2 regions of the Marinobacter sp. NFXS11 genome follow, and region 2 is predicted to be linked to the other one. Evidence: riboswitches for the same ligand, from Rfam matches in the RefSeq annotation. Region 2 holds a riboswitch; the other holds the start of a gene.

Region 1 (4,212 bases), 430 kb from region 2:
AAGCTGGCGCCCACTGACCACTGCGAGAACAGACGATCAACATCCAAACGCACATTCTTTTCCGCACGGCGTGGTAAACGTGCGCCGGTATCGCGGTTCTCGGTATCCGCGTAGGTTACCGCTGCCGCCAGACTCCAGTCAGCAGTCTCAATACCGGACGAAACCTCAACGCCACGGATTCTGGCCGTTTCGACATTTTCCATGGTGCCCTCAAACGTCGCCGGGTCAGAAACATAGGTAATCAGGTCCTTCACATCGTTCTGATAGAGAGCAACATCCCAGTACCATTGGTCATATCGGCCGGAGAAACCGGCCTCGACCATCTGCCCCTCTTCTGCGTCGAGGTCCGGATTACCGGTGTAGAACGGCACCGTCAGGTAAAGATCATTAAAGGTTGGCGCGCGGAACGAGGTCGCATAGCTGAGGCGAAAACGATGGGCACGGTCCAGCTGGTGACCAAAGGCCACGCCGCCAGTCTCCTCTTTCCCGTAGGCCTCGTTGTCATCAACACGCAGACTGAGCGTCAGATCGGTAGCATCAAAGTTCAGACGACCCTGGCCAAAGACCGCACTGTTGGTCCTGCTGTCTTCCGTGAAATTGCTGGTGCCATCCACTTCGTCAATCATGACCTCCGTACCCAGAACCAGCTCATGAACACCGGCCGTCAGGGTGTTTTCCCAGCGCGCCGAGCGAGACAGTGTGTCGAAAGTACTTGGATTGGCTCCGAAGGTATCCTGTTCGTCGCGAGCTTCCGAGAACTGGATCCGTGTGCGCCAGTAGTCACTGGCAACAGCCTCCAGATGCAGGCCCATGGCACGGATCAAGAAATCGGTATCACCGCCTTCAAACTCGGTATTACCCTCAGACTGGAACACGGTCAGCCCTGCGCCGCCGCCCTGATCAAAACTGTGGCTCAGCTTCGCCAGGCCGCCGGTGTTCCGAAAGCCCTTGTCTTCACCGCCATCCCTCAGATTGGTGCCATCGGTGTCCGAATAGACGCCACTGGCCAGGAACGAGGAACGGCCCTCCCGGCCAGCCAATCCAGCGGTAACCTCGCGGGTTTCATGGGAGCCTCCTTTTAGCTCACCCCAACCCTGGCGTCCGGCTTCAGGTTCCAGAGTGAACGCCTGGATGACACCACCCACCGCATCGGCACCGTAGAGGGAGCTCTTCGCGCCCCGCACCAGTTCAACCCGTTCCATCAATTCCGGAGGCAAAAACTGCCAGGGTGGGATGCCCGCAGAGGCAGAGCGCAGTCGGATACCATCGAGAAGCAGCACTGTACCTGAGCTCCCCGCCCCACGCAGGAATACGCTGGTGGTCTTGCCGTAACTGCCGTCCGACACCACATTGATCCCCGGCTGCGCGCGCAACAGGTCGCGGAATTCCGACGGCTGTTGCCGATCAATATCCTCTTTCTCGATGACGGTAACCGAAGACAAACTCTCTCCAACGGTCTTCGGCCCGAGCGTCGCGGTAACCACGATTGGATCCAGGGCATCGGATTCTGGGGCAGACTGGGCCGAAACGGCCAGAGGCAGGGCGGCCATGGCAGCGCCGGCCAGTAAAACAGGGCTTTGAATTCTGAACATGAAACTTGCTCCGCACTCCGCGCGCACCCGCACGGGAATCTGGGTTTTGTTGCGGAACAGCGAATGAGGGCAGGCGGTAGACAGGTGTCAGGAGAGCGTAACCGGCATATCACCCACCCAGGTTGCCCACCGCAACATCGGGTGTTTTTCCAGGCCGGTCTCCGGGCTGGCAGGCGGAACCCTCGGTTCCCGGGCAATCACCTTCCCATGTCGTGGCGACACAGTGGCGCACAGATTGCCGTTGTCCTGCTTACCGTTGCGGGGGCAGCATCGGCTTTGCACTGGCATTACCAGGCTCACCGATTTCCCGTTTCACCCATCGCGCTTTGCGACGGACACCTGAAAAAAGTGAGGCAAGGCTAGCAACACCCGGGTAAGCGGTCAATGAAATCCATCAAAGGTCAACATGGCCGCAGGCCTCTGCCACTGCTATATTCCATGACTGACAATCACTTTTCCTTCGCCAAAACAGGGAGTTTTATGCAGGCCGAGCTGGTCGACATCCGCAATCACATGGCTCAATATCCGCCGTTTGACGAGATGGCCGAGGAACTGCTCGACAGAGTGGTTGGCGACATCGAAGTTGTGTACTTCAAGGCCGGGAGCCAGATCCTCGAACTGGGTGACCCGAGCAGCTGGCTGTATTACGTGCGCAGTGGCGCCGTCGAGATCTATCGGCGCACCGGGGAGCTGTACAACCGGATCAGCGAGGGCGAAGTCTTCGGCCAGTTTGGCCTGTTGATGAACCGGAAAGTGCGCTTCCCCGTCAAAGCCCTGGAAGACGTTCTGCTGTACAAGATCCCTTACGATACCTTCCAGTACCTCTGGGAAAATGACGACAACTTTGCCGATTTCGTTGAGATTGAAGACCGAAGCCGCCTACGATCCGCCGTTTCCCGCCGCGAAAAGTCCAACCAGTTGATGACATCGAAGGTTACCCGTTTGATTGCCCGGGAACCGGTGTCAGCGCCCCACACCGTTCGCCTGCAGGAAGCGGCGCGGATCATGACCGAAAACGGCGTCTCAGCACTGCTGCTGATGGATGAGGAAGGTGACAAGCCCTTGCTCAAGGGCATCATTACCGACCGGGACCTGCGCACCCGGGCCCTCAGCGAAGCCCTGGCCTCGGAAACCCCGATCAGCGAGATCATGTCGGAGGATCTGATCACCATCCGCTCGAACATGTTCATATTCGAGGCCATGCTCACCATGCTGCACAACAACGTGCACCATCTTCCGGTGATGGATCGGGATGAGGTTCGCGGCGTGATTGCGCTGTCTGACATCGTGAAGTACGAGAGCCAGAGCAGCCTCTACCTGGTCAGTAACATCTACCATCAGCAGGATGTAAAAGGCCTGAAGAAAATCAGCCTGGATGTTCGGGACAGCTTTGTTCGCATGGTGAACGAAGATGCCAATTCCCACATGATTGGCAGTGCCATGGCCGGTATCGGGCGCAGCTTTACACAGCGCCTGCTGGCACTGGGCGAAGAGAAACTCGGCCCCCCACCCGTGCCCTACTGCTTTATGGCGCTCGGCTCCATGGCGCGGGACGAGCAGCTGGTGGTCACGGATCAGGATAACGCCATGATCCTGGACGACAGCTTTGTGCCGGAAGAACATGACGAATACTTCCTGGAGCTGGCGAAATTCGTCAGCGATGGCCTTGCGGAGTGCGGCTATACCTACTGCACCGGCGACATCATGGCCACCAACCAGAAATGGCGGCAGCCACTGCGCGTCTGGAAGGACTACTTCACCGACTGGATTGATAATCCGAAAGCCGAGGCTCTGTTAAACAGCAACATCTTCTTTGATCTGGATGGCATCTACGGCGAGACCGACTTTGCCGAACAGCTCAAGACACTGGTGGCCGACAAAGCCAGCAACAGCCAGCGGTTCCTGGCAATGCTGGCGCGCAACGCCCTGAACCGCACGCCGCCGATCGGCTTTTTCCGGACTTTCGTGCTGGAAGAGGATGGCAAGCACCAGAAGACCTTCAACCTGAAACGTCGCGGAACAGCGCCCCTGTCGGATCTGATTCGGGTTCATGCCCTGGCCTGCGGCTCCCGTGCACAAAACTCGTTCGAGCGACTGAAAGCCATCGGCAACACCAAGCTCCTGCTGGACGACGATCTGGGCAACCTGAGGGATGCGCTTGAGTTTATCTCCATCGTTCGTATCCGGCACCAGGCCCTGGCAATCGAGGCTGACCGGCAGCCGGACAACAACGTACGGCCCGAAGACCTTTCACCGTTTGAGCGCAGCCATCTCAAGGATGCGTTCCAGGTAGTCAGCGGTGCCCAGAAGTTCCTGAAATTCCGGTATCACGCCGGGGTGGCCCGTAATGTCTAGTGAGGAGCAGGCCGAGAATTCTGTTACACGCCTGCCATGGCCCGAGCAATTCAAGGCCCTGGCGGAGCAGAGCAAGTCCCCGATTCTTAAAGCCTATTACGAGAGTGGGTGTGTGTCGCCGGAGACGCCCTTATCCGAGGTGCCCTTTGTCGCGCTCGATTTCGAGACCACCGGGTTGGACGCCAATCAACATTCGATTGTCAGTATCGGTCTGGTGCCGTTTACGCTCGACGGCATCCAGCTGGGCAAAGCCCGCCACTGGATC
Region 2 (4,212 bases):
TTTAACGGGTTCTTCTCCAAGCAGAACGGCGGTGGCTTCCTGACCGAACACTTCCCGGAGGCCCAGAAATCCATCTGGGACTTCAACGGCATGTTCACCAAATCCCGCCACATTCCCAACGTGGAATTTGCCGGCCTGATTCACCCGGGCCTGATTGGCTGCCTGCCCTCCAAAGAATTGCTGGACACCTGGAACAAGCGTGAGGCCGGACTGGTCGCGACCGATCCGGAGCGTGTGCCGGAACTGGCAACACTGCCCAACGGTGAGACCGCCCATATGGGCCAGATGACCGGTGACGCGGCCAAGGCTGCCGGCGCCGAGGCCGCGCGTACCGTGCCGCCACGGGAACATGGCGGTAACTGTGACATCAAGGATCTGTCCCGTGGCTCCAAGGTGTATTTCCCGGTGTACGTGGACGGGGCCGGCCTCTCCGTAGGCGACCTTCACTTCAGCCAGGGCGACGGCGAAATCACGTTCTGTGGCGCCATCGAAATGGCCGGCTGGATTCACCTGCGGGTGAACCTGATCAAGGACGGCGTGAAGAAGTACGGCATCAAGAATCCGGTGTTCAAGCCCAGCCCGATCAAGCCCCGTTACGATGACTATGTAATCTTCGAAGGCATCTCCGTAGACGAAGACGGCGGCCAGCATTACCTGGACGTGCACGTGGCTTATCGTCAGGCGTGTCTGAACGCCATCGAATACATGACCAAGTTCGGTTATACCAAGGCCCAGGCCTACGCGATTCTGGGCTGTGCGCCGGTGGAAGGCCACATTAGCGGCGTGGTGGATATCCCGAACGCCTGCGCCACGCTCTGGTTGCCGACGGGCATCTTCGACTTCGACATTAACCCGTCCGCTGAGGGTCCGCAGAAGAAAGTCAGCGGGGGCATGGACGTACCGCTGTCGAAAGATAAGGAGTAATCGCCATGCCCGTGTATGACTACAAGTGCCGTGAACATGGCCTCTTTCACACACTGGCCACCATGGAGGATGCGGCCAAGCCGGCGCAATGCCCCACCTGCAAGGCCATGTCGCCGCGGGTGATCGTGTTGCCATCCCACATTGCCGCCATGGACCCGGCCAAAAGGGCGGCCGAGGACCGGAACGAGCGGTCCCGGCATGAGCCGGTGTTTTCCACCGCAGACCGAAGGGCGAATGATAAGGAGCACAGTCGCGCCTGCGGCTGTGGCTCCCCGAAACCCGGAAAGTCCATGCTGTTCTACACCGCTGACGGGAAGAAGATGTTTCCTTCCATGCGGCCCTGGATGATCAGCCACTGATTGGCTGAGTTGAAACTGTCACGTGTTTGGCCCCCTCTCCGGGGCCTTTTTTATTGCTTCAGGTTGTCCCTTCCGAATATCGTGTATATAGTGTTTCTATCCTTGGTCAAATACCAGATGTAGTGATCAGTGCGTAACCAACTCGGTCAACGTGTGATCATCTCAGCCATTCTGGTATCGGGAATCCGGTGAGACTCCGGAACTGACGCGCAGCGGTATTGGGGAACAAGCGTGGCATCAAGACACTGGTGAAAGCCGGGAAGTCGCCACACGAGGCCGAATCGAACGATTCATGCCCCTGAGTCCGAAGACCTGCCAGGGATGAAGGAGCCTTACGGCTCCCAACTGCACCTTCGCGACCCAGGGTGAGCAGACCGGTTATGCCCAGCCATTCCCATGGCGAGGTGTGCCCCTGCGTACGCGATGGTGAAAGGAACTCAACGCGTATTCAGGAGAACACTGCATGTCTGCCTCAGCCCTGGCCGAACCCCGGCCAACCTCGCACACGGACACCGAATCCCTTCAGGTCATCAAGCGCAACGGCACACTTGTCGGCTTTGACCCATCCAAGATCAGCATCGCCGTAACCAAAGCGTTCCTCGCTGTTGAGGGCGACACCGCCGCCGGTTCCGCCCGTATCAATGACGCGGTACACCGGGTGACCGACCAGGTTATCCAGGCGATTGGCCGTCGCCTGAAGGCCGGTGGCAAGGTGCATATCGAAGACATCCAGGATCAGGTGGAACTGGCCCTGATGCGGGCCGAAGAACAGAAGGTGGCCCGCGCCTACGTCCTGTATCGGGAAGAGCATGCCCGCGAGCGCGCCCGCCATGCGCCGGTTGAGGCGCACCCCCATCTGACGGTGAAAAAGACCAGTGGCGAGATTGCTCCGCTGGATCTGGGCCTGATGAAACTGCAGGTGGAACAGGCCGCCACAGGGCTGGAGGGCATTGAAGGTGATTCCCTGGTGGACGATGCCCTGACCAACCTGTACGACGGCATCGCCGAGGAAGACGTGCTGTCGGCCTTGATCATGACAGCCCGCAGCCGGATTGAGCGGGAGCCGGACTACAGCGCGGTCACTGCACGCCTGCTCCTGGAGCAACTTCGCCTGGAGAATGCCGCCGCCCTGGGCCTGCCCATCAGTCTGCCATTGGCTGAGATTTATCCACAGGCCCTGAGTGCCTTTATCGATGCGGGAATCCGTTACGAATTGTTGGATGAAGCTCTGGCCACCTTTGATCTGGAGCGCCTGGGTGCCGCCCTTCGGCCGGAGCGGGATCTGCAGTTTGGCTTCCTGGGCCTGCAAACCCTGTACGACCGTTATTTCCTGCACTGGAACAAGGCCCGCCTGGAATTGCCTCAGGTATTTTTCATGCGGGTTGCCATGGGCCTGGCCCTGCGCGAAGACGACCCGAATGCCCGGGCCATCGAGTTCTACAACCTGTTGTCTTCGTTCGACTACATGGCGTCCACACCCACGCTGTTCAACAGCGGTACCCGCCATTCTCAGCTGTCGTCCTGTTACCTGACGACGGTTGGCGACGATCTTGAAGACATCTACGGCGCCATCCGAGATAACGCCATGCTGTCCAAATGGGCTGGCGGTCTGGGTAATGACTGGACTCCAGTTCGGGCGCTGGGCTCCCACATCAAGGGCACCAACGGCCAGAGCCAGGGTGTGGTGCCCTTCCTGAAAGTAGTCAACGACACCGCCGTAGCGGTCAACCAGGGCGGCAAGCGCAAGGGTGCGGTGTGTGCCTACCTGGAAAGCTGGCACCTGGACATCGAGGAGTTCCTGGAGCTGCGCAAGAATACCGGCGACGAACGCCGCCGAACCCACGACATGAATACGGCCAACTGGGTGCCGGACCTGCTGATCGAGCGCATGCGCGAAGACCGGGACTGGACCCTGTTCTCCCCCAGCGATGCGCCGGATCTGCACGACCTGTACGGCAACGCCTTCCGTGAACGCTACGAGCATTACGAAGCCCTCGCAGAGCAGGGCAAAATCAAGCTGTTCAAGAAAATCCCGGCCAAGCAGCTCTGGCGCAAGATGCTCACCGTGCTGTTCGAAACCGGCCACCCCTGGATCACGTTCAAGGACCCGTGCAATCTGCGCTCTCCCCAGCAGCACCGGGGCGTGGTGCACAGCTCTAACCTGTGCACGGAAATCACCCTGAACACCAGCGCCGACGAGATTGCCGTGTGCAACCTTGGTTCCGTGAACCTGGCGGCTCATATCGCCAACGGCGAGCTGGACGTGCAGCGCCTGGAACAAACGGTGAACACCGCCGTGCGCATGCTCGATAACGTTATCGACATCAACTACTACGCCGTACCTCAGGCCCGGAATTCCAACCTCAAGCATCGCCCGGTCGGTCTTGGCCTCATGGGTTTCCAGGACGCGCTCTATCAATTGGGCCTGCCGTATTCCAGCCCGGAAGCGGTTGAGTTTGCCGACGTTGCCATGGAGCAACTCAGCTACTTCGCCATCCGCGCCTCGGCTTCGCTGGCGGGTGAGCGAGGCGCCTATGAGAGCTTTGAGTGCTCACTCTGGCAGCAGGGCATCCTGCCGATCGACTCCATTAACCTGCTCAAGGAAAACCGCCGGGAAGGGGACCTGTCCGTGAATACCAACGCCCGGCTGGACTGGTCTCCCGTACGCGAACTGATCGCAAAAAACGGCATGCGCAACAGCAACGTGATGGCGATTGCCCCGACTGCGACGATTTCCAACATCGTGGGTGTGTCCCAGTCCATCGAGCCGGCGTACCAGAACCTGTTCGTGAAATCGAACCTCTCCGGCGAGTTCACCGTGGTGAATCCCTCTCTGGTCCGAGACCTCAAGGCCGAAGGACTGTGGGACAACGTGATGGTGAACGACCTCAAATACTTCGACGGCAGCGTTCAGCAAATCGACCGCATC

The links. A riboswitch is a leader RNA that binds a small molecule or an ion and turns the genes downstream of it on or off. The one in region 2 is predicted to bind cobalamin.
Region 1: another riboswitch for cobalamin. It lies ahead of J3362_RS13880 (TonB-dependent receptor plug domain-containing protein); the one in region 2 lies ahead of J3362_RS11955 (ribonucleoside-diphosphate reductase subunit alpha).

Annotation. Positions count from the first base shown of each region.
Region 1 is NZ_JAGDDV010000002.1:1,066,736-1,070,947, reverse strand. Features, by position in the region: gene J3362_RS13880 (TonB-dependent receptor plug domain-containing protein) at 1-1,592, opposite strand, end outside; cobalamin riboswitch at 1,728-1,950, opposite strand; gene J3362_RS13875 (putative nucleotidyltransferase substrate binding domain-containing protein) at 2,073-3,947, shown strand; gene J3362_RS13870 (3'-5' exonuclease) at 3,940-4,212, shown strand, end outside.
Region 2 is NZ_JAGDDV010000002.1:632,339-636,550, reverse strand. Features, by position in the region: gene fmdA (formamidase) at 1-924, shown strand, start outside; gene J3362_RS11960 (FmdB family zinc ribbon protein) at 930-1,283, shown strand; cobalamin riboswitch at 1,439-1,617, shown strand; gene J3362_RS11955 (ribonucleoside-diphosphate reductase subunit alpha) at 1,747-4,212, shown strand, end outside.